DNA from 3 places in the Haemophilus influenzae genome. Region 3 is predicted to be linked to each of the others. Evidence: riboswitches for the same ligand, from Rfam matches in the RefSeq annotation. Region 3 holds a riboswitch; each other region holds the start of a gene.
What was found. Region 3 has a riboswitch for thiamine pyrophosphate ahead of thiM (hydroxyethylthiazole kinase). Riboswitches for the same ligand answer to the same signal wherever they lie in the genome.
Positions count from the first base shown of each region.

Region 1: another riboswitch for thiamine pyrophosphate. It lies ahead of AT683_RS03600 (ABC transporter ATP-binding protein); the one in region 3 lies ahead of thiM (hydroxyethylthiazole kinase).
Region 2: another riboswitch for thiamine pyrophosphate. It lies ahead of thiB (thiamine ABC transporter substrate binding subunit); the one in region 3 lies ahead of thiM (hydroxyethylthiazole kinase).

Region 1 is NZ_LN831035.1:703,916-714,295, reverse strand. Features, by position in the region: gene AT683_RS03605 (alpha-2,3-sialyltransferase) at 91-1,095, opposite strand; TPP riboswitch at 1,318-1,406, shown strand; gene AT683_RS03600 (ABC transporter ATP-binding protein) at 1,480-2,202, shown strand; gene AT683_RS03595 (ABC transporter permease) at 2,199-2,936, shown strand; gene AT683_RS03590 (ABC transporter substrate-binding protein) at 2,959-3,903, shown strand; gene tenA (thiaminase II) at 3,913-4,560, shown strand; gene AT683_RS03580 (metal ABC transporter permease) at 4,660-5,475, opposite strand; gene AT683_RS03575 (metal ABC transporter permease) at 5,468-6,316, opposite strand; gene AT683_RS03570 (ATP-binding cassette domain-containing protein) at 6,320-7,240, opposite strand; gene AT683_RS03565 (metal ABC transporter substrate-binding protein) at 7,240-8,121, opposite strand; gene AT683_RS03560 (D-alanyl-D-alanine carboxypeptidase family protein) at 8,487-9,365, opposite strand; gene rlmN (dual-specificity RNA methyltransferase RlmN) at 9,612-10,380, shown strand, end outside.
Region 2 is NZ_LN831035.1:1,865,880-1,876,259, reverse strand. Features, by position in the region: gene AT683_RS09240 (phosphoethanolamine transferase) at 1-4, shown strand, start outside; gene lspA (signal peptidase II) at 74-589, shown strand; gene ispH (4-hydroxy-3-methylbut-2-enyl diphosphate reductase) at 586-1,530, shown strand; gene AT683_RS09225 (helix-hairpin-helix domain-containing protein) at 1,700-2,047, shown strand; TPP riboswitch at 2,154-2,241, shown strand; gene thiB (thiamine ABC transporter substrate binding subunit) at 2,294-3,292, shown strand; gene thiP (thiamine/thiamine pyrophosphate ABC transporter permease) at 3,297-4,913, shown strand; gene thiQ (thiamine ABC transporter ATP-binding protein) at 4,897-5,544, shown strand; gene bioB (biotin synthase BioB) at 5,657-6,658, shown strand; gene tkt (transketolase) at 6,783-8,780, opposite strand; gene serB (phosphoserine phosphatase) at 9,161-10,105, shown strand; gene AT683_RS09190 (YajQ family cyclic di-GMP-binding protein) at 10,123-10,380, shown strand, end outside.
Region 3 is NZ_LN831035.1:603,900-614,279, forward strand. Features, by position in the region: gene AT683_RS02965 (MFS transporter) at 1-563, opposite strand, end outside; gene thiE (thiamine phosphate synthase) at 547-1,227, opposite strand; gene thiD (bifunctional hydroxymethylpyrimidine kinase/phosphomethylpyrimidine kinase) at 1,238-2,047, opposite strand; gene thiM (hydroxyethylthiazole kinase) at 2,040-2,831, opposite strand; TPP riboswitch at 2,961-3,049, opposite strand; gene AT683_RS09755 (opacity family porin) at 3,161-3,373, opposite strand; gene rne (ribonuclease E) at 3,605-6,412, opposite strand; gene rluC (23S rRNA pseudouridine(955/2504/2580) synthase RluC) at 6,834-7,802, shown strand; gene hfq (RNA chaperone Hfq) at 7,893-8,168, shown strand; gene AT683_RS03005 (sigma 54-interacting transcriptional regulator) at 8,264-9,220, opposite strand; gene mepM (murein DD-endopeptidase MepM) at 9,333-10,380, opposite strand, start outside.

The DNA.
Region 1 (10,380 bases), 100 kb from region 3:
AAAACCTGTTGCTAAAAAGTATTGTTGTAGCGAGTGAGATAACCTCTCATATTTAGGGCTATGTCCATTAGTTGTGTGATATAAGGTTATCTAATCCCATTTTCTTGATTTTAAGGCGTGTTTTATATCATTAGGTAAACGTAATATATCCCAGAACAACCGAAAAATCAGATTTTGGTAAATTCTTGGTTTGGAATATATACCAATTTTTTTATATACAAACTTCGGCGGAATTAAAATATCTTGTGTGTAATTTTTCTTTTCTTCGAGAATAAAAGTAATTGGGTTATTCAGTGGTGATAAAGGAAAATAATTACATAGAGGACTTTCTGGCGAAATGCAATAAATATTTACTCCATAATGTTTTTGTAAAAAATAAAGTGCATTTAAATCATATTCCATAGAATGGATATCGCTTTGACTTTTATTTTGTGAAAAATAAGGTAATAATTTAATAATATTTTCTTTTTGATGATGAAATGCGTAAGGATTCCCTTTTTCTTGATAAAAATCAATACCTGTTAAATAAAGATCTTTATAACCCATTGCAGTTGCCACTGCACACATATAAACACCTGATGTAATTCTCTTATTTTCATATAATTCGTTATATTGTAAATAGGCATCAAAGGCGGGTAGCTTGTTTAAATAATAATGTCCAATATCAACTTGTGTTAGTAATTTTTGTACATTTTTAATTTTCTTTAATTCTGAATCTCCTAAATTGACAAAAGATGATAAAATAATATCAGCATATTCATATTTATATTCATTATTTTTAATTAATTGCATAAAAGTATAGTATTGTTCAAAAATTACAGAGCAATTAAAAAATACTTTTTTTATTTTCTTGCCAAGAAAATAATGATCTTCAAAATAAAATTGATTGCAACGGAAAACATCATAATCTTTAGGTAATAAACTATAGTCAATTGATTTTAAACTTGTTCCATTACCTGCAATAATGACAGACTTTGATTGATTGATTGATTGATTGATTGATTGATTGATTGATTGATTGATTGATTGATTGATTGATTGATTGATTGATTGATTGATTGATTGATTGATTGATTGACATATTGTACCGTTCATTGAATAAAATAGAAGTTATCCCTAAAAAATAATAAACATTATATAGATTTATAGAACTTTTTACTAAACATTGATTATACCGTCCTAAAATTATTATCTAATATCAGTTGTACTATCTCCGTTGTATCTTAGCAAGAAAAATTTAAAAATGCTTTTCTTGTTCCATTCGGATAGAAACCTAATCGCTTGTTTTTTCTACCAAACAAGCGTAAACTTACCAACAATTTTTAGTCGGGGTGCCGAAAGGCTGAGATGATACCCGTGAACCTGAAACAGTTAGTACTGACGTAGGAAACTAATATGCCAAAAAATCCATTTTCTTTTCATTCCATTTCTTATCCTTTCTTTTTTATTACGCATTCCCTTTAATCATTGAGGCGAGCGATGGTGCGTATTCAAGATTTGAGTCTTGCCTTTAATGAACAAACGTTATTTGAGCATCTTAATTTAACCCTGTTGCCGAACGAATGGGTGAGCTTATTGGGCAGTTCAGGCGTGGGGAAATCGACACTTTTGCGACTACTGGCGGGCATTGAAACGCAAGGTGTGGTGCAGGGGAAAATCCTATTTGAACCGAAAATTCGTATTGCGTGGTTGCCTCAAAAAGAGACACTTTATCCGTGGTTGTCAATTGTCGATAACGTGCAGTTGCAAGCGGTCTTATTTGGACGAAAATCTGTAAAAACCACTGAAAAAGCTAAAATGTTGCTTGAAAAAGTGGGAATGGCAGCACATTGGCACAAGCCTTGTTCGCAGCTTTCGGGCGGGCAAAAACAGCGGGTTGCCTTGGCACGCACCTTAATGCAAGAGGCGGATTTGATTTTGCTTGATGAGCCTTTTTCCGCTCTTGATGCCATCAGTCGCCATCAACTTCAAGATTTAGCCTTTGAACTGCTCGAAGATAAATCAGTGCTGCTCGTGACCCACGATCCGCAAGAGGCATTACGGCTAAGTCAGCGTATTTTTGTGTTGCGTTCGCCTGAATCTCATCAAACAGCATTATCGGAGGTAATTTTGCCCGAAGGTAACACCCCGCGTGAGTTGCATCAAGCCAATTTATGGGCGTTGCAGCAACAATTATTGCGGGAATTAGGGGGCGAACAATGAAAATTCGCCTACTTAAACCGCTTTTAATTGTAGTCGTGTTGTTGATGATCTGGCAAATGGTCGCAACCTTGGGTAGCTTTCCACACTACATTTTTCCCTCACCGCAAGCTGTAGGGCAGCAGTTGTTCACACACGCTGAACTGCTTTGGCAGCATACGCAAGTTACGTTGTTAGAAATCTGCTTAGGGCTGTTGTTAGGCTTTCTATTTGGGCTGATTTCGGCGTTGTTGCTCTCATTTTCTCGTCAAATTTCTGCCGTGTTATTGCCGATTTTGGTCATTTCGCAAGCGATTCCCGTGTTTGCTATTGCGCCGTTGTTGGTGTTGTGGTTTGGCTATGGAATGGCATCCAAAATTGTGATGTCGGTGCTGATTATCTACTTCCCCGTCACGGCAGCTTGTTATGATGGACTACGCAACACCCCACAAGCGTGGCTCGATTTGGCGAAAACCTTTAACATTTCCCCCTTGCGTTTATTGCTTAAAGTGCGATTACCTGCGGCTTTGCCTGCTTTTGCTTCGGGCTTGCGAATTGCGGTTTCGGTCGCCCCGATTGGTGCGGTGGTGGGCGAATGGGTAGGTTCATCTGAAGGGTTGGGGTATTTGATGATTCACGCCAATGCCCGAATGCAAGTCGATTTAATGTTTGCCGCCTTACTGATTTTAGTGTCAATTTCACTCTGTTTATATTTCAGCATTGATTGGCTATTACACCGTTTTATTTGGTCTGTTTAACTTTTCATTAAAGGAGAAAAAGATGAAGATAATCATCCGTTATTTCAGCTTTGTAATGGGGCTAATGCTCACGCTTCCTAGCTTTGCAAAAGAGAAAATCAGCGTAATGCTAGATTGGTATGTAAACCCCGATCATGCAGCCATCATTGTGGCTCAACAAAAAGGCTTTTTTGAAAAAAATAACTTGGAGGTTGAAATTATCGAACCTGCTGATCCTGCATTACCGCCGAAATTAGCGGCGGCAGGAAAAGTTGATTTAGCCGTGAGTTATCAGCCTCAGCTTTATCAACAAGTGGCAGAAGGCTTGCCTTTAGTGCGAGTGGGTTCACTGATTTCAAATCCATTAAATAGCGTAGTGGTACTAAAAAAGAGCAATTTGAAAAGCCTTGCTGATTTAAAAGGTAAAAAAGTGGGGTATTCTGTCAGCGGTTTTGAAGATGGATTACTTGATACAATGCTTCATTCTATTGGTTTAAGCAATAAAGATGTGGAATTAGTGAATGTAAATTGGTCGCTTTCGCCCTCTCTTTTAACTGGACAAGTGGATGCTGTGATTGGTGCATTTCGTAATTTTGAACTCAATCAGCTTGCTTTAGAAAAGCAAGAAGGTATCGCATTCTTCCCTGAACAATATGGCGTGCCTGCTTATGATGAGTTGATTTTAGTTGCTAATAAAAACAACGTAACAGATAAAAAAACATCGGCATTTTTGACCGCACTTGAACAAGCCACAAGCTATCTACAAGCTCACCCCAATGAAGCGTGGCAAGCCTTTGTCAGCTATAAACCAAACGAACTTAACACGCCATTAAACCAACTGGCGTGGAAAGACACGCTCCCCTTGTTAGCCAATAAACCTCGCCAATTAGACACTAAACGTTATCAACAAATGGCAGAATTTATGCAACAAAAAGGCTTAATTCCAAAAGCCTTAGCGTTGAAAGAATATGCGGTAGAAATTGAATAAGGAAAAAAGATGATTGAACAACTCATTCAACAAGCTCAGCCTTATTGGCAACAATATATTGAACACGAATTTGTGCAACAGCTCGCAAAAGGTACGCTACCAAAAGCTTGTTTTCAGCATTATTTAAAGCAGGATTACCTCTATCTGTTCCACTATAGTCGAGCCTTTGCTTTGGGCGTATATAAAGCAAAAAATTTTGCGGAAATGGAAATTCCTCGTCAAACGTTGGAGGTTATCTGTCAAGAAGTGCAATTACATTTGGATTATTGCCGTGAGTGGGGAATTAGTGAGCAAGAGATTTTTGCTACTCAAGAAAGTGCCGCTTGTATTGCTTACACCCGCTATTTGCTTGATTGTGGCATGACGGGCAGTTTGGCTGAGCTTTATGCAGCTGTAACCCCTTGTGCTTTGGGTTACGCTCAAGTTGCTCGTTACATTACTCAGCATTATCCTCGCTTACCGAACAATCCTTATCAAACGTGGATTGACACCTATGCGAGTGAGGAATTTCAACAAGCCGCCCAAGAAACCGTTGATTTTCTTACCGCACTTTGCAAACCACTAAACCCAAGCCAGCTTGCTGAGATTCAACAGATTTTCACCACCGCAACTAGAATGGAAATTGCGTTTTGGCAAATGGGGTTGGATTTGGCCTAGGCTTAGATTGGCGATTAGACGAATGACTTTATTTATCTCCCAACGGATAAATTTATTGCGATTTTCTACCTCCTCTTTGAGAAAAGAGGGGTAGAAAAATTATCTTATTCTAATCTTGCTATAAGCTAATGCTATAACAAAAAATGCGGCTTGCAGAAGAATAATACAAGCACCTGTTGAGGCATCAAAATGATAGCTCAATATTACGCCTATTAGACTTAATGTGATGGAACTGACAATAGCAATCCATAGCATTTTATCAAAAGATTTTGTTAGCGTAAGTGCAGTAATTCCTGGCGCAATTAACATTGCCACCACCAAAATAACGCCGACCACTTGCATGGTGCTTACAATAGTTAAAGCAAGCAGCATTAACAAACCATAATGTAAAATTTTAGGAGAAAGCCCTGCAACACGGGCGTGGTTTGGGTCAAAACAATAAAGCAAAAAGTCTTTACGTTTAAAGACAATCAGACAAAAAATTATCGCAGAAATGACCGCACTTTGAATCAGCTCTTGATGACTTACACCCAACACATTACCAAACAAAATATGGCTTAAATGCTGTTCTGTTTGAATTTTGGTAAACATAACCAAACCAATAGCAAACATTCCAGAAAATACAATGCCCATTGCGGTATCTTCTTTTATACGACTATTTTCTTTTAAATATCCCACACCAAGCGAGCAAAAAATGCCTGAAAAAAATGCACCAATCGCTAAAGGGATTCCTGCCAAATAAGCAAGTACAATACCAGGTAATACAGCGTGAGAAATCGCATCACCCATTAATGACCAACCTTTCAAGACTAAATAACAAGAAAGCAACGCACAAATAATTGAAACAATCAATGCGGTCAATAAGGCATTTTGCATAAACTCAAATTGTAGCGGTTCTAAAATCCAATCAAACATTTTCTACCGCCTTTTTATTACGAGTGAGTAAGCCATATTTTGGTGAAAACAAGAAGGCAACCAAGAATAATAATGTTTGCAATGTCACAATCACACCGCCTGTGGCACCATCTAAATAATAGCTAATATAGACTCCAACAAAACTTGTCACCGCCCCTAAAATAATAGCGATGATTGACAAGGTTTTGAATTTATCCGTTAGTAAATATGCTGTTGCACCTGGGGTAATAACCATCGCAATCACTAAAATCGCGCCTACAGTTTGCAAGGCAGCTACCACACAAGCACTTAATAATGTGAAAAATAAGATTTTATAAAATAATGGGGAAAGACCGACTGTAATCGCTTGAGTTTCATCGAAAAAAATCAGCAGTAAATCCTTCCAAAATAATAAAAGTAATACTAAACAAACACCGATAATAATTGCGACTTGGTAAATATCTTCATCGGCAATGCCTAAAATATTACCTAAAATGATATTTTGCACATTTACTGCGGTTGGATTTAAAGAAATAATCAATAGACCTAATGCAAAGAAAGTACTGAAAATAAACCCGATAACGGCATCTTCTTTCAGTTTAGAAATGGATTTAATCCAAAGAATGGAAAGTGCGGCTAAAATTCCAGCGAAAAATGCACCAAGTGCGTAAGGCAAGGCAAAAGCATAGGCAATTGCAACACCAGGTACGACTGAATGGGAAAGTGCATCGCCAATTAGAGACCAACCTTTGAGCATTAAATATGAAGACAAAAACGCACAAATCCCACCAACTGCGGTACTCAAGATCATCGCCTTGAGCATATAATCATAGGAAAAAGGTTCGAGCAATAAATCTAACATTACCTAATCCCTCTTATTTTTAACCGCACTTTTATAAGGGTAATCTTCAAAATGACAATTTTGTGTTGTTGGCGCAGGTGGATCTTGCTTAGTTTCGCCATAGAATACAACGGCTTTTTCATCATCTGTTAAGACAGTAACAGAACGTTTATCTTCATCATTATGTAAATTTTCGCCCAATAATTTAATATGACGTAACACCCCACCAAATACAATTTCCAAATTATGTTGGTTAAAGGTGTCTTCTGTTTTTCCTGCGGCGATGACCGTGCGATTAATCATTACCACTTGATCACAAAAATCAGGAACAGAACCTAAGTTATGGGTTGAAACAAGAATAAGATGACCTTCTTCCCGAAGCTGTTGAAGAAGATCAATAATGGCATTTTCAGTTTTCACATCAACGCCAGTAAAAGGTTCATCCAATAAAATAATGGGACTTTGTTGTGCTAAAGCGCGGGCTAAAAACACGCGTTTTTTCTGCCCGCCAGATAACTCACCAATTTGACGATGCGCAAGATGCTCAATATTTACTCGCTGCATCGCCTCTTGAACTTTTTGTTTATCAATCGCTTTGGGGATACGAAGAAAATTCATATACCCATAACGTCCCATCATCACGACATCATACACTGACACAGGAAATTGCCAATCCACTTCTTCTGATTGTGGTACATAAGCAACCAAATTACGTTTCAATGCTTGGGAAATTGGCAAATCACAAAGTTTAATTTCGCCTTGTTGTGGCTTTACAAGTCCCATTATGCTTTTAAATAATGTGGACTTACCACTTCCATTCACGCCAACCAACGCACAAATAGTTCCACTATTGAGTGAGAACGTCATATTGTGAATAGCAGTATGACCATTGTTGTAACGAACAGTTACATCATTAACCCAAATTGATGTCGAGAAAGAGTCCATTATTTTCCGAATCCTTTAACAATGGTTGATACAGTGACGTTAAGCAAATCAATATAAGTTGGCACTGGACCTTCTTTCGCAGAAAGTGAATCAACATACAATACGCCACCGTATTTTGTGCCACTTTCTTTCGCTACTTGTTGTGCAGGTTTCGCTGAAATTGTACTTTCACTAAACACAACTGGAATATTGTTTTTACGAACTAAATCAATCACTTTACGCACTTGTTGTGGTGAGCCTTGTTGTTCAGCATTGATTGGCCATAAATAACCTTCTTTTAAGTTGTAATCTTTCGCCAAATAACTGAAAGCCCCCTCACTTGTTACAAGCCAGCGTTGCTCTTCTGGAATTTGTGCTAATTTTGCACGAAGCGGTTCATCAAGTTGTTTAATTTTTTGAGCATAGTCAGCGGCATTTTTTTCATATACAGCTGCATTTTGTGGATCGTATTTCACTAACGCATTTTTAATATTTTCAATATAAATTAAAGCATTAGATGGCGACATCCACGCATGTGGATTAGGCGCATCTTTATACGGGCCTTCATAAATAGATAATGGTTGAATACCTTCTGTTACTACCACAGCAGGTTTATCTTTAACATTTTGGAAGAAACGCTCAAACCAACGTTCCAAATTTAAGCCATTCCATAAAATTAAATCAGCAGATTGCGCTTTTACAATGTCTTTTGGCGTTGGTTCATATTCGTGAATTTCTGCGCCAGGTTTAGTAAGAGATTCCACCGTTGCCGCATTGCCTGCCACATTTTGCGCAATATCTTGAATCACGGTGAAGGTGGTAACTACTTTAAATTTTGCGTTAGCTTGCATTGCAAATAAACCAAGTGCAAGTGCGGTCATAATTTTGAATGAATTTCGCATAAGATGTCCTTATTTAAAAAAAGATAGATTGAATGCCTGAATAATTGTTCAATAGCTCAACAATTATTCATCGGAGATAATAGTACTACTTTTTATATTGTTTTGGAATAGGAATGATTATCAAAATAATAGATTTATTTATAATTATTTCGTACAAAATGTATTGAATTTATGAAAAAAGAACAAAACATTTTGGTTAGTATTAAGTTCAGCAATAGTCTTGGCTGCTTGTGATGATAAACCTAAAATGACAGAACAAACCAAAACAACTGACCAAGAAAAAGTCACTATTGAACAGCCTGCTCATCAGCTAAAAAACGCGAGATAAAACAAACTGTTATCTCGCATTTTTATGTTTATGAACATTATTTTGATAATTTCTGAATTAGCGTATTAAATCCCACTTCATCATAGCCATCTTCATATTGGGCTTCTCCTGCTACATCACGAATTGTTCTTCCATTTAATGCCGTGCAGCCGAATTTTTCTAATTTGCTTTTAGTAAAACTAGAACGATACGCAGAGGAAGTGTTATTTAAACTAATTACGCCAATAGTTGCATTTTTGCATCGGTGTTTATTAATGAAAACGAGATTATAACCAGATTCTTGAATGTAGCCTGTTTTATTCACTGCCGCATCAAAAATTTCATCACGCACTAACTTATTGGTATTTTTAATATAAAGTTTGTGTTTCCCTGCTTGGATATAAGTTGCACTAAGATTAGATAAACGTTTAATGTCCGATTTATTTAATGAATATTTGGCGAGCTTAACTAAATCCATTGGGCTGGAAATATTATAGCTAGATAATCCTGAACTATCGTGAAAACGAGTAGAATACATACCAAGTTGATGGGCTTTTTCGTTCATTTTATTAATAAATTGGCGACGACTTATTCCCGCTGCACGAGAAAGCGCGTGGGCAGCATAGTTATCAGAATGGACAAGCATTGCTTTCAATAATTCGTTACAAGAGATAGGAATATTTTTAGGTAATTTTGTTCCAGTGCCTTTAATTCGATCCGTATCCTCTTTTGTGATTGCGATTCGACAATTAGGATTTTTATTATTCTCTAAAAATACATTAGCCGTCATTAATTTTGTTACAGAGGCAATAGGCTGAATACTATCAGGCGCATGGCTTTCCAATACTCGATTATGGGTAAAATCATACACAACATAAGACTGTGCCAGCGAAAAAGAAGGACACAAAGATAAAATAAATAAAGCTTTTTTAAACATTATTGGACACCTTAGAAAATAAGCTCGCATTTTACCGCACTTTTTCCGCTGTAATTGAAAATATTTGCGACCTAGATCGCAAAAAAGTGCGGTAAGATTTTCCATCGTTTTTCAATTCCGCTAGATTATGCGGTGACAAATCTGTACAATCGCCGTTCATTTTTTAATTGCGAATTTTTCGTTGTGAGTTTTTGATAAAAACACCTGCACAATGCTATCGCCACAATGTGTAATAACGAGGCTAAAATGTCAGAATTATTGTCAGTGCAATCAGATGCACCCGCTAAAAAAATTAATCTAATGGATTTAACGCGCCAACAAATGCGCGAATTTTTTAAAGAACTCGGCGAAAAACCATTTCGAGCAGATCAGTTAGTTAAATGGATTTATCATTTTGGCGAAGATAACTTCGACAATATGACAAACATTAATAAAAAATTACGTGAAAAACTTAAGGCGGTTGCAGAAATTAAAGCCCCAGAAGTTGCCGTTGAACAGCGTTCAGCCGATGGCACGATAAAATGGGCAATGCAAGTGGGCGAGCAGCAAGTTGAAACTGTGTATATTCCCGAAGCAGATCGCGCGACGCTTTGTGTATCTTCCCAAGTTGGCTGTGCCTTAGCTTGTACATTTTGTTCAACAGCACAACAAGGATTTAATCGCAATTTAACGGTTTCAGAAATTATCGGTCAAGTATGGCGAGCCTCTAAAATTATTGGTAACTTTGGCGTAACTGGCGTTAGACCCATTACAAATGTGGTAATGATGGGAATGGGCGAACCCTTATTAAATGTCGCAAACGTTGTTCCTGCAATGGAAATTATGTTAGATGACTTTGCTTACGGTTTATCAAAACGTCGTGTCACTTTATCAACTTCTGGGGTTGTGCCAGCACTAGATAATTTGAGCAAAATGATCGATGTGGCACTGGCAATTTCATTACATGCACCAAATGATGAATTACGTGATGAAATTGTGCCAATCAACAAAAAATATAATATCAAAACCTTGATTG
Region 2 (10,380 bases), 630 kb from region 3:
GTAAATGAGATCGTGCTTTATCATTTATCGGCTTGTGCTAGAATGAGCGGAATTTTTTTAAAAGGGAAATAGTATGTCCAAAAAATCAGGGCTTTCGTTTTTATGGTTAAGTACGGTCGCTTTCGTGGTTGATTTGCTCACTAAATACATTGTGGTACAAAAATTTGATTTGTATGAAAGTGTTAATGTGCTGCCTGTTTTCAATCTTACCTATGTCCGCAATTATGGTGCGGCATTTAGTTTCTTAGCGGATCATAGTGGCTGGCAACAATATTTCTTTATTTTGTTAGCGTTGGCTATTTCAGGCATGTTGGTTTATTTTTTAGTAAAAAATAATGCTGAACAAAAAATCCAAAATTCTGCTTATGCACTGATTATTGGTGGTGCATTAGCGAATATGGTAGATCGAGCTTACAATGGTTTCGTCGTGGATTTCTTTGATTTCTATTGGGATATTTATCATTATCCAGTGTTTAATATCGCTGATATTGCCATTTGTATTGGCGCAGGGTTGTTAGCATTGGATGCGTTTAAGAGCGAAAAGAAAAAAGTACAAGATAAACAAGTAGAAAAGTGCGGTCAGAAATGAAGATAATTTTAGCCAATCCACGAGGATTCTGTGCCGGTGTAGACCGTGCTATTAGTATTGTTGAACTTGCCTTAGAAATTCATGGCGCACCGATTTATGTTCGTCATGAAGTGGTGCATAACCGATTTGTTGTGAACGGATTGCGTGATCGTGGTGCGATCTTCGTGGAAGAATTAAGCGAGGTACCTGATGGTGCGATCGTGATTTTTTCTGCGCACGGCGTATCTCAAGCCGTTCGACAAGAAGCGAAAGACCGCAATCTCAAAGTATTTGATGCAACCTGTCCTTTGGTGACCAAAGTACATATGCAAGTTGCTCGTGCAAGTCGAAAGGGAACAAAAGCGATTTTGATTGGACATAAAGGACACCCTGAAGTTGAAGGCACAATGGGGCAGTATAGTAATGAAGATGGCGGAATTTTCTTGATTGAAAAAGTAGAAGATATTGCACGTTTGCCAATGCAAGACAATGATGATTTAACCTTTATGACGCAAACCACTTTATCGCTAGATGATACAGCAGAAACTATTGCTGCATTAAAAGAAAAATATCCCGCTATTCAAGGGCCACATAAAAACGATATTTGTTATGCGACAACCAATCGTCAAGAAGCGGTGCGAGAATTGGCTAAATTATCAGATTTAGTGTTGGTTGTGGGGTCTAAAAACTCATCAAATTCAAATCGTTTAGCTGAATTGGCGTCTCGAATGGGGATTAAATCACAGCTTCTTGATGATCCTTCCGATATTCAAGATGATTGGTTTAATGATGTAAAAACCATTGGGATTACAGCTGGTGCTTCTGCACCAGAAGAATTAGTCCAATCGATTATTTCTCGCTTAAAAGAGTTTGGCGCGGATACTATAGAAGAACTGCAAGGTTTAGAAGAAAATATGTTCTTTGAAGTGCCAAAAGAGTTGAGAATAAAAGAAGTTAATTAATACTAAGGGCTTATCGTCAATGATAAGTCCTTTGTTTTTTTCATTCAAATTAAGAATTTTTGAGATCGAGATCGCAAAAGTGCGGTCAGGTTCTTGAGGTTTTTTGCAAGGCAGGAAAAAATGTGTGTGTTGATTGTTGATCAACGGTTCATATTATAAGGAAACCTCTATGAAATTAATGAAAACATTATTCACTTCGTTTGTATTGTGTGGGTCACTTGCAGCTGGTTCCACTTTTGCTGAAGACAAGGTGGTTGAGCAAACAACTCAAGCTGTTGTGACCACTCAAACGGATTCACAAGTAGCACCAGCTATGATGGGAGATAAATTGAATATTAACATAGCAACTGCCAGTGAAATTCAAAAATCCCTAACTGGCATTGGTGCGAAAAAAGCGGAAGCTATTGTGCAATATCGTGAAAAACACGGTAATTTTACTAATGTAGAACAGCTTTTAGAAGTACAAGGAATTGGCAAAGCAACACTAGAGAAAAATCGTGATCGTATAATCTTTTAATTTTCTAACCTCCAATGAATGCCCTGTTTTACAGGGCTTTTTTATTCTTTACACACAGAATACATTAAAAAGCCGTTGGCAACTTGAGTAAATTTTAATACACTAGCAAGCCTAGTCGGGGTGCAATACGCTGAGATCATACCCGTGAACCTGAAACAGTTAATACTGACGTAGGAAACTAGGAATATAACCTTATCTCCTTTTCGTCATTATTGCTGCCTTTTAATCATAAATAAGGATGTAATAATGAAACTTCTTAAATTAACCTTAATTTCTACCGCACTTTTTTCCACTGCTGCATTAGCACAATCACAGCAAAGTGTGAACGTATATAGCTACGATTCTTTCACTTCTGAATGGGGTGCTGGGCCAAAAGTAAAACAAGATTTTGAAAAAGCACACCCACAATGCACTATTAATTTTACGCCTTTTGAAAGCGTTGGAGTGTTGCTCAACCGTGTTCGCTTGGAAGGAAAGAAAACAAAAGCGGATATTGTGCTAGGTTTAGATAACTTTTTTTTGGAACAAGCTGAAAAAACAGGTATTTTTGCACCAAATAACGTGGATTTAACTCAGCTTGATTTACCAACAAAATGGACAAATAAGACCTTCTTACCTTTCGATTTCGGTAATTATGCTTTTGTGTACGATAAAACCAAATTACAAAATCCGCCGAAAAGTTTGAAAGAATTAGTTGAACGCCAAGATCTTCGTGTGATTTATCAAGATCCTCGCACCAGCAGTGTGGGACGTGGTTTATTGGTTTGGATGAATGTAATTTATCCTGAAGATAAAATTCAATCTGCTTGGAAAAATTTAGATAAGCATACGGTAACAGTGGGTAAAGGCTGGTCAGATACTTACGGTGCATTCTTAAAAGGCGAAGCGGATTTAGTATTAAGTTACAGCACATCGCCACTTTATCATCAACTTTTTGAGAAAAAAGATAATTATGCGGCGACAGATTTTGCGGAAGGGCATATTACTCAAGTGGAATTAGCGGCGCGAGTTGCCAACCATCCAAATCAATGTGCGGATGATTTTATGGCATTTTTAATTTCGCCTACAGCACAAAAACATATTGTGACAGCCAATATTATGTTGCCAGTTATTCAAGGCGAAATTGAACCGCACTTTGATGCACTGAAAGTTCAACAAAAAACTCAAACGCCAATTAATCCAACAGTGAATGCTGAGCAGTTAAAAAATTGGATCAGCACTTGGCAAACTACATTAACAAAATAATTTGATGTTGTCGTTATTTCATCATCCACAACTTCGCCCTCGTCATTATGCGGGCGGGGTTGTTGTCATTAGTTTCATTATTCTTTTTTATGGTAGTGCCTTAAGTTCGATCTTTACATTGGGCGATGAATTGCAATGGCGAGCTTGGTTTACTGATGATTACCTACAGCATCTGATTCTTTTCAGTTTTGGGCAAGCTTTACTTTCTACCGTTTTATCTATTTTCTTTGGTTTACTTCTCGCTCGGGCATTATTTTATAAGCCATTTTTTGGAAAAAAGTGGTTGTTAAAATTAATGTCGCTAACTTTTGTCTTACCTGCTTTAGTGGCAATTTTTGGTTTGATCGGTATTTATGGTTCAAGCGGTTGGTTAGCTTGGTTTGCTAATCTTTTTGGAATGTCGTGGCAGGGGCATATTTACGGACTGTCGGGTATTTTAATTGCCCATCTTTTTTTCAATATCCCACTGGCAGCACAGCTTTTCTTACAAAGTTTGCAAAGTATCCCTTATCAGCAACGTCAGCTTGCAGCACAGCTCAATTTGCAAGGTTGGCAATTCGTTAAATTGGTGGAATGGCCTGTTTTTCGTCAGCAATGTTTGCCCACATTTAGCTTGATTTTTATGCTGTGCTTTACCAGTTTTACCGTTGTTCTTACGTTAGGTGGTGGGCCTCAATATACAACATTAGAAACAGCAATTTACCAAGCGATTTTATTTGAATTTGATCTGCCGAAAGCGGCACTCTTTGCTATGTTGCAATTTGTATTTTGCTTGCTTTTATTTAGTTTAACATCTCGTTTTTCGCCTTCTAATCAAAATGGCTTGAGCAATAGTAATATTTGGTTTGTGAAACCTAAAAGTGCGGTCAAAATTTTCTATGTTTTTGTTTTAATTGTTTTTGTCTTTTTCCTTTTTTCGCCAGTTTTGAATATTCTTATTAGCGCATTGAGTTCATCAAGTTTACTCAAGGTTTGGCATAATTCTCAACTTTGGCGTGCGTTAGGTTATTCACTTTCTATCGCACCCTTGTCCGCATTACTTGCATTAACGATGGCGATTGCCTTATTGCTTTTATCACGCCGTTTAGAATGGTTACATTATCAGAAAATCGCTCAATTTATTATTAATGCAGGAATGGTAATTTTGGCAATCCCGATTTTAGTACTCGCAATGGGGTTATTTTTATTATTACAAGAGCGTGATTTTTCGAATATTGATTTGTTTATTATCGTTGTATTTTGCAATGCGTTAAGTGCAATGCCTTTTGTTTTACGTATTTTGAGCGCACCTTTTCATAATAATATGCGTTATTACGAAAATCTGTGTAACAGTTTGGGAATTGTGGGTTGGCAACGTTTTTATCTGATTGAGTGGAAAACCTTGCGCGCACCGTTGCGTTATGCTTTTGCTTTAGGTTTGGCGTTATCTCTCGGCGATTTTACGGCTATTGCGTTATTTGGCAATCAAGAGTTTACTTCTTTACCGCATTTGTTATATCAGCAGTTAGGTAATTATCGTAATCAAGATGCCGCTGTAACCGCAGGGATTTTATTATTGCTTTGTGGCATATTGTTTGCCTTTATTCACACATATAGGGATGCTGATGATTTATCTAAATAATGTGATTTTGAATGATAAAACCTTACCAATGTGCTTTAATTTGAACGTTAAGGCTGGCGAACGTGTCGCAATTATTGGCGAAAGTGGGGCGGGGAAAAGTACCTTATTGAATTTAATTGCTGGGTTTGAATTTCCTGCTCAAGGAGAAATTTGGTTAAACGATAAAAATCATACGCGTAGTGCGCCTTACGAGCGTCCTGTTTCCATGCTATTTCAAGAAAATAACTTATTTCCCCATTTGACTGTACAACAAAATCTTGCCTTAGGAATAAAACCCTCTTTAAAATTAACCGCACTTGAGCAGGAAAAAATTGAACAGGCCGCTTGCTCCGTAGGATTGGGCGATTATTTAGAGCGTTTACCGAATTCTCTTTCGGGGGGGCAAAAACAACGAGTGGCATTGGCGCGTTGTTTGTTGCGAGATAAGCCAATTTTGTTATTAGATGAGCCTTTTTCTGCATTAGATCAGAAACTTCGGGTAGAAATGCTGGCTTTAATCGCTAAACTTTGTGACGAGAAAGATTTAACATTGCTACTTGTTACCCACCAACCATCGGAATTAATCGGTTCGATAGATCAAGTGTTAGTGGTGGAAAATGGTCAGATAAGTCAATTGCAAAAAGGGGTGTAAAATTAGTTTCATTCATAACGTTGAATTGATTGTTTCTACCATATACACTAATTCATCAATTAAGAAAGTATAAAAAGCGTGGTGTTTTTAACCGCACTTTCAAAGGAAAAACATGTTAGCGGAAAAATTACAAATTAACTCTATTACACCTCATCCAAGTGTAGAATATTGGTCTGTTTGCAAAGTTGAGGCGTTATTTGAAACGCCATTTTTGGAATTAGTTTACCGAGCAACGCAAGTTCATCGTAAGCATTTTAATCCTCGCGCGATTCAGTTATCCACGTTAATGTCTATCAAAACGGGGGGATGCCCAGAAGATTGTAGTTATTGCCCTCAATCAGCCCGTTATCATACTGGCGTACAAAATCAGCAGTTATTAGATGTTGATGAGATCGTCGCTAAAGCAAAAATTGCGAAAGCACGTGGTGCGGGACGTTTCTGTATGGGGGCTGCTTGGCGAGGCCCTAAGCCAAAAGATATTGAGAAAGTCACAGAAATTATTAAAGCCGTGAAATCACTTGGTTTAGAAACTTGCGGTACCTTTGGTTTATTGCAAGACGGTATGGCGGAAGATTTAAAAGAAGCTGGATTAGATTATTACAATCATAATCTTGATACCGCACCAGAACATTATGCAGAAGTGATTGGTACTCGCCGTTTTGATGATCGTCTTAGTACCTTAGGAAAAGTGCGCAAAGCTGGATTAAAAGTGTGTTGTGGTGGCATTGTGGGGATGAATGAAACCCGTAAAGAACGGGCTGGATTAATCGCGAGCCTTGCAAATCTTGATCCGCAACCTGAGTCAGTGCCGATTAATCAACTCGTTAAGGTTGAAGGTACACCGTTAGCCGATGCGGAAGAATTAGATTGGACGGAGTTTGTGCGAACGATTGCTGTTGCACGTATTACTATGCCAAAAAGTTATGTTCGCCTTTCTGCAGGTCGTAGTGGTATGACTGAAGAAATGCAAGCGATGTGTTTTATGGCGGGGGCAAATTCGATTTTCTATGGCGATAAATTACTTGTTACAGATAATCCAGAAGAAGATGGCGATCAGTTATTGATGGCAAAATTAGATTTAGAGCCAGAAACTGCAGAAAATAAAAAGTTGTAGTTTGCGTTAGAAAGCTGAGAAATTAAGTATAAATCTATTCCTTTCTTTATTTCATATCTCACAATAATTTTCAATAGCCAATAAAAAAGCTCCTTGAATATCAAGGAGCTAGTTTAGTTTAATCTTAAAGAATTTCTTTCGCTTTTGCTACCACGTTTTCAACAGTGAAACCAAAGAGTTTAAATAATTGATCTGCTGGTGCGGATTCGCCAAAGCTATTCATACCGACAACACGACCATTGAATCCAACGTATTTATACCAGAAGTCAGCAATACCCGCTTCAATCGCAACACGTTTGGTTACCGCTGCAGGTAATACACTTTCACGGTATGCTTCGTCTTGTTTATCGAAACGGTTAGTACTTGGCATAGAAACAACGCGTACTTTTTTACCTTCAGCACTTAATGCTTCGGCTGCTTGCACTGCTAATTCCACTTCAGAACCTGTCGCAATGAAAATTAACTCAGGTGTGCCATCACAGTCTTTTAATACATAAGCACCACGTTTAACCGCATCTAATTGTGCAGAAGTGCGGTTCATTTGAGCAAGATTTTGACGAGTGAAAATTAACGCACTTGGGCCATCTTGACGTTCAACCGCTTGTTGCCATGCGATGGCTGATTCAACTTGGTCACATGGACGCCATGTTTCAAGGTTTGGAATTAAGCGTAGTGAAGCCGTTTGTTCTACTGGTTGGTGTGTAGGTCCATCTTCGCCTAAACCGATGGAATCGTGGGTATAAACGAATAATGTGCGTTGTTTCATTAATGCTGCCATACGTACTGCGTTGTGAGCATACTCGTAGAACATTAAGAAGGTTGCGCCGTAAGGAATGAAACCGCCGTGTAAGGCAATGCCGTTCATAATGGCAGACATACCAAATTCACGAACACCGTAGTTAATGTAGTTACCACTTACGTTTTCGTGGGCACGAATCGGTTTTGAACCACTCCATAAGGTTAAGTTGGAGCTTGCTAAGTCTGCAGAACCACCTAAAAATTCTGGCAATAGGTGTGCATAGGCTTCAATGGCATTTTGTGATGCTTTACGGCTTGCAATACTCGCTGGATTTGCTTGTAATTTTTCGATGAACGCTTTAGATTCTGCCGCCCAGTTTGTTGGTAATTCGCCAGAAACACGACGTTTAAATTCTGCTGCCAATTCAGGATAGGCTTTTGCATAAGCGGCAAATTTTTCTTCCCAAGATTTTTCTGCTGCAGCACCTTTCTCTTTTGCCGACCATTCAGCATAGTATTCAGCTGGAATTTCAAATGGCGCATATTCCCAACCAAGTGCTTTGCGGGTTAAAGCGATTTCTTCATCGCCTAATGGCGCACCGTGGCAATCATGAGAACCTGATTTATTTGGAGAACCAAAACCAATGATGGTTTTACAAATAATTAACGTTGGTTTTTCTTTTTCTGCTTGAGCAAGAACGGCAGCAGCGCGAATTTGCTCTGCATTGTGACCATTTACATTACGGATTACTTGCCAGCCATAAGCTTCAAAACGCTCGGCGGTGTCATCACTGAACCAGCCATCAACATGACCATCAATGGAAATATTGTTGTCATCGTAGAATGCGATTAGTTTACCCAGACCTAATGTTCCTGCTAAAGAGCAAGCCTCGTGAGAAATCCCTTCCATTAAACAGCCATCGCCTAAGAACACATAAGTGTGGTGATCGACAATTTCATGGCCTTCACGGTTAAATTGTCCAGCTAAGGTTTTCTCAGCAATTGCCATACCCACCGCATTAGTGATACCTTGACCTAACGGGCCAGTCGTGGTTTCAACACCAGGTGCATAACCATATTCTGGGTGACCTGGGGTTTTAGAATGTAATTGACGGAATTGTTTTAAATCTTCGATAGAAAGATCATAGCCAGTTAAATGTAAAAGACTATAAATCAACATAGAACCGTGTCCATTTGAAAGCACAAAACGGTCACGATCAGCCCATTTAGGATTGGTTGGATTGTGTTTTAAAAAGTCGCGCCATAATACTTCAGCAATATCCGCCATCCCCATTGGTGCACCAGGGTGACCAGATTTCGCTTTTTGTACAGAATCCATTGCTAAGACACGAATTGCATTGGCTAATTGTCTACGAGTTGCCATTTTGTTCTCCTGTGATAATTCGTTTTGAAAAATAATCTTGCACATTCTACCTTATTTCTGAAGGAAATTTAGCAAAAATCCGCACTCAATTTAATAGTTTGTGACAATAATCAAATTCTACGACGACATTGATGAAAACGCATACTACTAGATTTTATTGTCAAATTTACCGCACTTTTTTCTCTTTGAGTTTATGATAAGAACAGCGATAATGACTTAAAAAATACTTGTTTTACACCAAATAAGATAACGCCAAATATCGCTAGGCTTAGCGAAATAATCGTTGCAAGTATCATTGAGTAGTTTTTCTTTAATTATTTTCACTTTTTCAATTCACATCGGTTAAAATCTTTTTAGTCGCCACAACTTACAGGATTTTTATGCAAATTCAATGTTTCGAAAGTATTACACAAAAATATCCACAATTTCCTACCGCACTTTTGGCTAATGAGGAGCCTATACAGAACGGAGAGCCTTTTATCTTATACGGCACAAAGTTGGACATAACTAAGCTAGAAAAATTTCAACAAAAGTGCGGTCAAAATTTTCAGATTTTTGATGTTTGGATGGTAGCGAAAAATATTATCGTCTTATTGAAAGGTCAATGGTTTTCTGATTTCATTAAATTTGCTCACGATGTTGAAGTGGATATTGCTAAATTAGATTTCAGCCCTAAATTGTCTCAAGCAGGGTTGTTGGTGATGGATATGGATTCTACCGCTATTCAAATTGAGTGTATTGATGAAATTGCGAAACTAGCGGGTGTTGGCGAACTTGTTTCTGCGATTACGGAAAGTGCAATGAGGGGGGAATTAGATTTCGAGCAAAGTTTGCGTTGTCGAGTGGGTACATTAAAAGGTGCGCCAGAAAGCATTTTGCAGCAAGTTAGAGAGAATTTACCGCTAATGTCTGGATTAGTTGAAACGATCCAAACCTTACAAAAATATGGCTGGAAAACTGCAATTGCTTCAGGCGGATTTACTTATTTTGCGGATTATTTGAAAGCCTTATTGCAACTTGATTTTGCTGCATCAAATCAATTTGATATTGAAGATGGAAAACTCACAGGCTTAGTTAAAGGCGATGTGGTTGATGCCCAATATAAAGCTAAAACATTGCAACATTTGTTAGAGGAATACGGTATTTATTCCCAACATTCTATTGCTATCGGCGACGGTGCAAATGACTTGGCAATGATGAATGTGGCGGGACTAGGTGTTGCGTTCCATGCTAAACCTAAAGTGCAACAACAAGCGCAAATTGTGGTAAACTTCGCCGACTTAACCGCACTTTTATGCCTTCTAAGTGCCAATGATCGAATTTAATAAAATGGGAGAAGACTATGCCATCTTTTGATATTGTTTCTGAAATTACTTTACACGAAGTTCGTAATGCAGTGGAAAATGCAAACCGTGTGCTTAGCACGCGTTATGATTTTCGTGGTGTCGAAGCGGTAATTGAATTAAATGAAAAAAATGAAACGATTAAAATCACCACAGAATCTGATTTCCAACTTGAACAATTAATTGAGATTTTAATTGGATCTTGCATTAAACGTGGTATTGAGCACAGTTCTTTAGATATTCCAGCAGAAAGCGAA
Region 3 (10,380 bases):
GGTATCCGCCACGCCCATTCAGTCATAGCTTCTTGCCCGAAAATCGCAGTAATGCCTAAGAATACGCCATTTGCCAACAACAAGCCAAGCGGGGCTCCCAGTTGTGGGAAAGTACCATACCAACCTCGTTTACCTTCTGGAGCATTTTCAACCGCAACTAACGCAGCACCGCCCCACTCTCCGCCTAAACCGATACCTTGCCCAATACGGCATAAACAGAGCAAAATTGTCGCCCAAATACCGATGCTGTCATAGGTTGGCAACAAACCGATAACCACAGTGGAAATACCCATCAACAGCAAGCTCATCACAAAAGTATTTTTCCGCCCGAAACGGTCACCGAAATGCCCGAACAATATTGCTCCCAAAGGGCGAGCAATAAAAGTAAGTGCTAAAGTGGAAAGTGCCGCAATCTGCCCTGAAAGTGGATCTGCGGCATGGAAGAATTGATGGTTAAATACCAATACCGCTGCCATTGCGTAAATGTAGTTATCGAAATACTCAATTGCAGTGCCGACCATCGTCGCTGTTGCTACTTGCTTTAAACTATTTTGCGTATTCATCACTTGCCTCCCGTAATGCTTTTGTTGCGGCTTGCACATTATCGGCGTGCGTAATTGCAGTAATCACTGCCACACCATCCGCCCCAAATTCTCGTAAGGTTTTAACGTGAGCTAATTTCACCCCACCAATTGCCACAAGCGGTTTAGTTATGCCCACATTTCGCAAAGTTTGAATAAATGCCATTCCTAGTGTTGGTTTGGGATTTTCTTTTGATTGCGTTGGGAAAATCGGGCCAATTCCAAAATAATCAATTTCCGCTAAATTTTCCCCAATTTTTGCCTCGTCTAAACGATTCACCGACCAACCAATAATTAGCGGTTTATCTGTTTTAGCGCGAATCTCTTGCACAGGCATATCGCTTTGCCCAACGTGAATGCCATCCGCCTCGATTGCCAACGCCAAATCAACGTTGTCGTCTACAATAAACGGTACGCCATATTCACGGCACAAATCACGACAACTCATCGCCAGTGCCTTCTGTGCTGAGGGCGTATGTTCTAACGAAAATTTGCCTTTATCCCGAAATTGAAAGCAGGTAATTCCGCCTTCTAACGCTTGTTTAAGCACGAATAATAAATTTTCTGATAAGTTCTCGCCCAAATGACGGCAATCTTGCGTGCCTGCCACAAAGTAAAGCGGTAAGATTTTTTGAATATTTTTCATCTTTCAATCCTTAAAGGCGACTGTAAGCCCAATGATTTGTCGGCCCGTGTCCTTGCCCAATATTCAACGGGTGAGAAATCGCAGCGGTAATAAAATCTTTCGCTGTTTTTACCGCACTTTGCAACGGTTCGCCTTTCGCCAACTCTGCGGTTAAACAGGCAGAAAAGGTACAGCCCGTACCATGTGTATGCGGCGTGTTGAAACGGGGGCTTTGCAAAGTAAAATGACGACCATCTGCAAGTAAAACCCAATCTTGGCACAGCTCACTTTGCGAATTGAGCGAATGTCCGCCCTTAATAATCACATTCTTCGCTCCCTGTTTTTGCAATGCTTTTGCGGCTTGTTGAATACTGATGTCGTCCACAATCGCAATCCCCGTTAATGCTTCCGCTTCGGGAATGTTTGGTGTAATCACGTCCGCCAACGGCAGCAATTTTTGGCTTAACGCACTCACCGCTTGCTGTTGCAATAAGGGTGCACCGCCTTTGGCGATCATTACAGGATCTAGCACTAGCGTGCCGAAAGGTTTATCAGCAAGAAAATCTGCAACGCATTCAATAATTTCTGCATTGCCCAACATACCAATTTTGCAACTTGCAATCTGGAAATCATTTTTGACCGCTTCCAGTTGCGCTTGAATTGTTTTCAGTGGAATAGGGTGAATATCAAATACGCCAAGTGTGTTTTGTGCAGTAACAGCTGTAATTACGGATGTACCAAACACGCCGCGCATTTGGAAGGTTTTAAGATCCGCTTGAATGCCTGCACCACCGCCACTGTCTGACCCTGCGATGGTTAAAACTTGTTTCACATTACTCATTGATGCGCCCTCTTTGTCCAATGGTTTCAGGGGAAAGGGCAGCAAGCTCGTCCAACAAACGGATTTGGAACTGTCCCACTTGTGTGGTTAAGCCTTGCGCCGCACACTCGCCTGCAATGGTGTATGCTACACAGGCTTCTAATGTCGCAGAAAAATAATTTCCTTCACTTACCGCTAAAAAAGCCGCACACACGGCACTCAATAAACAGCCCGAAGCCGTAACTTTCGGGAACAATGACGTGCCGTTGTGAACGGTCGCAGTTTGTGTGCCATCGCTGACAATATCCACCGCCCCGCTAATCAACACCGTACAGCCATAGCGTTGAGCCACTTTCTCGGCAACGGCTTTTAAATCCACTTCGCCTTGCCCTGCATCTACACCTTTTGCCTGCCACGTCTCGCCTGCAATGGCAGCCAGTTCACCTGCATTACCACGAATAAGTGCGAATTTTACTTCTGCCAGCAATTGGCGAATGGTCTCACGGCGATAGCTCGTTGCCCCCACACCAACAGGATCTAACACTACAGGAATTCCAACCTCATTTGCCGTTTTTCCTGCCTGCAACATTGCCTCCCGATCTTTACCAATCAGCGTACCAATATTAATGACCAATACTTGACTGATTTTCGGTACTTCCTGCATTTCTTCGATATTCGCCGACATCAAAGGCGAAGCTCCTAATGCCAACAAACCATTGGCACTAAAATTCGCTGCCACAATGTTGGTGATGTTATGAATGAGCGGATTCTGCTCACGGATTTTGGCGAGATAAATTGATTGCATAAGCATTCCTTGTGTTGAATATAAAATAAACAAAAATGCCCGCTATTCACTGTGAGCAATTAGCAGGTGTAATAAAATGTAGAAAATTGGGAAAATAAACAGGATAAAATCGTGATAGAGAAAGGTTGAATATGTGGCATATTAGTTTCCTACGTCAGTGCTAACTGTTTCAGGTTCACGGGTATCATCTCAGCCTTTCGGCACCCCGACTAAAAATTGCATGAAGTTTACGCTTCTTTTCAAGAAAAAACAAGCGGTCAAATTTTTCCCTCATTTTGCAAATAATGAGAAGAATTTGACCGCTTAAATAGAAAACTAAATTTGTTTAATTAAAAACGGTAACGTACACCGAAAGAGGCTTCATGAGTTTTAAAACGCACGTTTTCTAAACGTCCCCAGTCGTTATAACGATAACCTAAGTCTAAGGTAATATTCGGTGTAATATCATAGCCAATACCACCAATAAAACCAAAGCCAATGCGTTTTATGCTTCTAGAACCTGATGTTTCCTGATCCGCCTTCACATCTCCGCCTATTGGCATATTGTTAGTCTTAAATGTAAGTTTTGTTGTAAATTCATCTTTTGTGTAACCGCTGGTAGCAACATGCCCAACTTACTCTGTTCTATAATATAAGTAAAAATGTTTTAATTAAAGCATAAAATAACAGCAAAATTTGACTGATTGGTTTTTTATGCTTTCAATCAAACTGTATTTATAAAATAAAAAGAATTGACGTAATTTTGGTTACGTCAATTCTATTTTTATTTTTGATTATTCTGATTTTGCGCGGGTTGGTTCAGAATAAACGTGGCTAATTGCACAATGATGTCCTGCCGCGCCTTTTCCATAGAAATAATAACGAGAATCCTGCCAAGCCCTAATTGGGAAAGCCTCTGGCATTTCATCATTTGCTTTCGCTAAAGTCATCTCCGCTTTTGTATGGGGCTCTGAAGAAATTGTACCTAAACGTCCATTAAATTCATAAGTGCGGACAAATTTTGATACTTTCTCGAGCGTTTCAGGTTCATCTACATTAATTGCTGGATCAATAGATTCAACAACTTCTTGAGGTTTATATGAACTTAAACGATCTAAAGATTCTTGTACTTTTTTCTGTACCGATTCATTAGCTGGTTGAGTAATAAAATCTAATGCAGGTTTTACATCAGGGGATTTTTCTTCAATGACAATTCCCATTGCTGGCGTGATAAACCCTTTTTTAGTTTTCTCTTGCTCAAGCAATTCATCCACAGATAAGAAATGATTTTCTTTTGTCAGATTTACCGTTGAATAATCAATCCAAGCCTTGCCACTTGCCAATTCAGGCGAAACCACCGCAGCAAATAATGGCATTGGCGATTTTGGCTCTTGATTACGGCGACGACGCTGATTATTCGCTGCACGTAAATGACGTGGAGTACGACGCTGACGCTCTTGACGTTCAGAACGCTGGTTCTGATGAACGGGTTTTTCATCATTATTTTGAACCGTAATTACATCCACTTCTGGCATTTTTTCAGTCGTGCTGAAGTTATTTTCAACAACTGTTTCATTATCTTCAACGCGCACGCGTTTACGTAAATCACGGCGTTGGCGGCGTTGAGTTACAGGCTCAGTTCTTTCTTCTTTAGCCTCAAAAACAGGTGTAGAATTTACCGCACTTTCAGCGATACTTTCTTCCACTAAGTTACGGCGCGGACGGCGTTGATTACGCTCACGGACATTACGAACCTGTTCTTCGGTTCTTTCTGTTTCGTTATTTTCAGAACGTGGACGACGAGAAGAACGACGATCCTGTGAACGGCGTTGATTACGATTAGGATTGCGCGAAGTGCGGTTATTTTTCGGTTTGTTTTCTTCAGATTTAGTCGCAAATAAACCTTTAATCTTCGCAATAATTTTAGCTAACAAAGAGGGTTCATTTGATTTACGCTCAACTGGCGTTGGGGCTGCTTCTGAAATAGAAAGCGCAACTACTGCACTTTCAACCGCTGGTTGTTCAATAACAGCTGTTGTTTCCACATTACGAGAAACCAGTGATTCTTCAGTATTTTCATCTTTCTCACAGTGAATTTTCGCTAAATTATAGCTTAATTCATTTACTTCTTCGCCATCACGTAAGCGGAAAACGCTAAAGTGCGGTGTTTCCATTGCTTCATTTGGGGCAACAATAATATCGACATTATGACGCTTTTCAATATTGCTGATTGCTTTGCGTTTTTCATTAAGAAGATAAGAGGCAATTTGTACTGGCACAATGGTATGCACTTGCTTAGTGTTTTCTTTTAATGCTTCTTCTTCCAGCAAACGCAAAATAGATAAAGAAAGAGATTCATTATCACGCACTTTGCCTGTTCCTTGACAACGAGGGCAAATATGGTGCGAAGATTCGCCCAATGATGGGCTTAAACGCTGACGTGACATTTCTAACAAACCAAAACGAGAAATTCGGCTAATTTGAATACGGGCGCGATCTGGACGAACCGCATCACGAATACGATTTTCTACTTCACGTTGATGGCGGATTGGTGTCATATCAATGAAATCGATAACAACTAAACCACCTAAGTCACGTAAACGTAATTGACGCGCGATTTCATCTGCCGCTTCAAGGTTGGTATTTAATGCCGTTTCTTCAATATCGCCACCACGAGTAGAACGTGCGGAGTTAATATCAATGGCGGTTAATGCTTCAGTTACATCAATAACGATTGAACCGCCAGAAGGTAAACGCACTTCACGTTGGAATGCGGATTCAATTTGAGATTCAATTTGATAGTGGCTGAAAAGTGGCACTTCGCCTTGATAAAGTTTCACGCGATTGATGAAATCAGGACGCACAAGTTTGATATGCTCTTTCGCTTTCTCAAAAATTTTTGGGCTATCAATCAGGATCTCACCAATATCACGACGCAAATAATCGCGAATAGCGCGTACAATCACATCGCTTTCTTGATGAATTAAAAATGGAGCTGGACGACTTTGTGAAGCTTGTTTGATCGCTTCCCAATGATGTAATAATACTTTTAAATCCCATTGTAATTCTTCTGGCGATTTTCCCACACCAGCAGTACGGACGATTAAGCCTACACCGTCAGGCACATCTAATGAACTTAATGCCTCTTTTAGTTCAGTACGTTCATCGCCCTCAATACGGCGAGAAATTCCTCCTGCCCGTGGATTATTCGGCATAAACACCAAATAACTACCGGCAAGAGAAACAAAAGTAGTTAAGGCTGCACCTTTGTTTCCTCTTTCTTCTTTATTAACTTGAACGATAACTTCCTGTCCTTCAGTCAAAATATCGCGAATATTCGGACGACCTTGAAAAACATAATCATCAGGAAAATATTCACGGGCAATTTCTTTTAAAGGTAAAAAACCGTGACGTTCTGCACCATAATCTACAAAAGCCGCTTCTAAGCTTGGCTCAACGCGAGTAATTTTTCCTTTGTAGATATTCGCTTTTTTTTGTTCGTGTCCTGGACTTTCAATGTCCAAGTCAAAAAGGCGTTGTCCATCGACAAGCGCGACACGCAACTCTTCTTTTTGAGTTGCATTGATTAACATTCTTTTCATTGTCAATTCTCTTATTAAATATTTAAAAAAAACTCAAAATAAACCGCACTTTGCTTCGTTATCGACCTCGTGTTTCTCGCGCCAGTCAATCTCACGACTGTATGTTGCTGGGTGCATTGATAACGTTATTAAGCATAAATATTTGCTTGATAAAACAACGCGATATTCCGCACGCGTTGCAAATGGCTGATTTATTTTAAGAAAAATGTTGATTATCAATGTCTTATGCCAATTGCTGCATTGAGTTTTTACCAACAAAACTTATCCTTTTTTACGCAAATTCTTAGGCGCAAAAAGAGGCTCTATTATCCATAGAAAACGATTAATTAGCAAGGCGAATTTGCGTTCATAGAGTGACGTTCATATTACGTTTATAGTGCCTTTATGATATGATTTGCAGCGATTTTCAAAAGGAAAAAAAATGACAAAACAAAATGAAAAAATCATTAATTCATCCGTAAAAATGCTGACAATTAGTGAAGATGAAAGTGGACAACGAATTGATAATTATTTATTAGCAAAACTCAAAGGTGTACCCAAAAGTTTAATTTATCGCATTGTGCGTAAAGGCGAAGTGCGAGTAAACAAAGGCAGAATTAAACCAGAATATAAATTGCAAACAGGCGATGTTGTACGCATTCCACCTGTGCGTGTGGCTGAAAAAAATGATGTGCCGATTTCAAAAAATCTCAATAAAGTTGCCGCACTTGAAAACCAAATTTTGTTTGAAGATGATTGCTTGATTATTTTAAATAAACCCTCAGGAATCGCGGTGCATGGCGGAAGTGGTTTAAATTTTGGTGTGATTGAAGCCTTACGAGCATTACGCCCAGAAGCACGCTTTTTAGAACTGGTTCATCGTTTAGATCGCGATACATCAGGCATTTTATTAATTGCCAAAAAACGTTCAGCATTACGCAATTTGCACGAACAACTTCGCGTCAAAACCGTTCAAAAAGATTATTTAGCGTTAGTACGTGGGCAATGGCAATCCCATATAAAAGTTATTCAAGCCTCTCTTTTGAAAAATGAATTATCTAGCGGAGAGCGCATTGTGCGTGTCAGCGAGCAAGGAAAACCATCTGAAACCCGCTTCAGCATTGAAGAACGCTATATAAATGCTACGCTTGTGAAGGCTTCACCAGTCACAGGGCGAACCCATCAAATTCGTGTGCATACACAATATGCTGGGCATCCTATTGCATTAGATGATAAATACGGCGATAAAGATTTTGATAAACAAATGAATGAATTAGGATTAAATCGTTTGTTTTTGCACGCTTTTTCAATTCGGTTTGAACACCCTAAAAATGGCGAAACACTACGTTTCAATGCACCACTAGATCATCAAATGAAAGCAATTTTGCAAAAGTTGCGGGAAAGCAAATAGACAATATTTCTGTTTATTGCTACACTTACACACGGAGACAACTCGTTTCTATCAACAAATTTCATAATAACGACAACAAAGGATAGCAAAATGGCAAAAGGACAATCTTTACAAGATCCTTATTTAAATGCGCTTCGTCGTGAACGCATTCCTGTATCAATTTACCTTGTAAACGGAATTAAACTTCAAGGTCAAATTGAATCATTCGATCAATTCGTGATTTTATTAAAAAACACAGTGAACCAAATGGTATATAAACACGCAATTTCAACGGTTGTACCTGCTCGTTCAGTTTCGCATCACAATAATAATCATCATACTGCTCCAACAGAAGCAGTTGAAAACGTGGAAACTCAAGCAGAGTAATCACAACACCATTAATGGACAATCAATATTTATTAAGTGCGGTTGAAAATTCTTAGGAAATTTCAACCGCACTTTTTCCATTTCAAATCGGAAAATTATTTTCCAATTCCATATTGTTTCAATTTATTCGCAATCGCAGTATGGGAAACGCCTAAACGTTGAGCTAATTTTCGCGTGCTTGGATATTCTGCATAAAATAATTTTAGAACTTGTGCTTCATAAGATCCGATGATTTCATCTAAGGTTTTATTTCCAAATTCATCCAAAGAAATTACCGCACTTTGTGGCGGAGCAAGATTTAAACTTTCGATAGTCAAATGATTATCTTGTACCAGAGAGCAGGCACGATAAAGGGTGTTATAAAGCTCACGAACATTCCCTTTCCAATCATATTTCTGCAAATAAAGAAGAAAATCTTTATCGAAAGTTGGTTTTGCAATTTTTAATTCTTCACTGATTTCCTGTAAAAAACCTTGTGCCAGTGGCTCAATATCTGCAACGCGATTGCGTAATGCAGGCACATTAATAGTGAGAACATTTAAGCGATGAAATAAATCAGCACGAACTTTACCTTGCTCAACAAGCAAATGGAGTGGAACCTGTGATGTGCAAATCACGCGCACATTTGCATAATGCTCCTTTTCTTCGCCTACTCGACGGAAAGATCCATCCGTTAAAAAACGCAATAATTTAGCCTGCAAACCCAATGAAAGTTCAGCAATACCATCGAGTAAAACTGTACCCTCATTTGCGTATTCAAAAAAACCAATGGTTTCACTGTCGCCAACTTTTCGACCAAACATTTCACTTTCCGCATCTTCATCAGGCAATCCTGCACAGTTTACTGCGATAAATTTTTTATCTCGACGTAAACTCTGATAATGGCAGGCTTTCGCTAACAAATCCTTTCCTGTCCCCGTTTCGCCTTGAATTAACAAAGGCACATCAAACATAGCAAAACGTTTCGCGTTTTCTACCGCACTTTTCATCGCTTCACTTTGTACAACAAAACAATCGAAGGGTTTTTGAGGATCAAATTTAGAAATCGTCATATTCAGGGAATGGAAATAATTAAGATATGGCTATGATAATTTCTTTACAACAAAGTGTAAATATTATTTTACAAGGTAAAAATGCGACCATTTTTGACCGCACTTTATATAGCTAAGGTTTTAACATTTTTTCTGCTTCACGAACACGAACAAGGAATTGTTTACGTTCAGCTGAACTCATACCGCTGCTAGTACCGGGTAATTTAACAGTAAGAGGATTCACTGCTCGACCGTTAATACGAAATTCATAATGTAAATGCGGCCCCGTAGAAATGCCCGTGTTACCAGAAAGCGCAATACGTTCGCCTTTTTTAACGGTTTGCCCTGCTTTTACTAAGGATTTGCTCAAGTGCATATAAACAGTTTGATATTCACGCCCGTGACGCAACATAACATAACGCCCAGCACCGCCAGCCTGATAAGCGACCTTTTCAACTGTACCATCTGCTGGTGCAATAACTGGTGTGCCTTGAGAAACAGAGAAATCCACGCCTTTATGGGGACGAACACGTCCTGTTACTGGATGGCGACGATTTGGATTAAAAGGGGAGGAAACTCGCGCTTGTCGCTGCAATGGATAACGAGCAAAACCTTTGCCTAAAGTTTCCCCTTGCTGATTATAATAACGACCATTTGCCGCTTGCACTGCATAATAATTTTTACCACCAGATGAAATACGTAACGCTTCAACATTACCTTGACCTGTAAGTTTATCGCCTAAATATTCACGAGAAACTAAAATGGCAAATTGAGTGCCTTTTTTTAGTTTTCGTAAACTCACTTGCCATTGTAAGGCGTTACTAAGTTGGCTAATTTGTCGCGTATCAAGACCTTGTTCTCTTAAACTACTATTTAAAGAATTTTGAATCTCGCCTTTTAATACTTCTTTTCGCCAAATACTTTTCTTTTCAATAACTTGGCGTTTAAATTTCCCATCTTCGAGACGTTCATAAATACGTTCTTCTTTTTCAGAAACCAGCCAATTTAAATATTCCAAGTTATCATTTTTATTTAAAATCCAGTAAAATTGCTGACCTGCTTTTAAGTGGGCTAATTCGGGATCAAGCTTAATCAACGGTTGTACTGATGAATCATCTAAACCAGATAAAACTAAAACATCTTTTAACGTATCCCCTTCGGTTACCGTATAGCTAAATTGA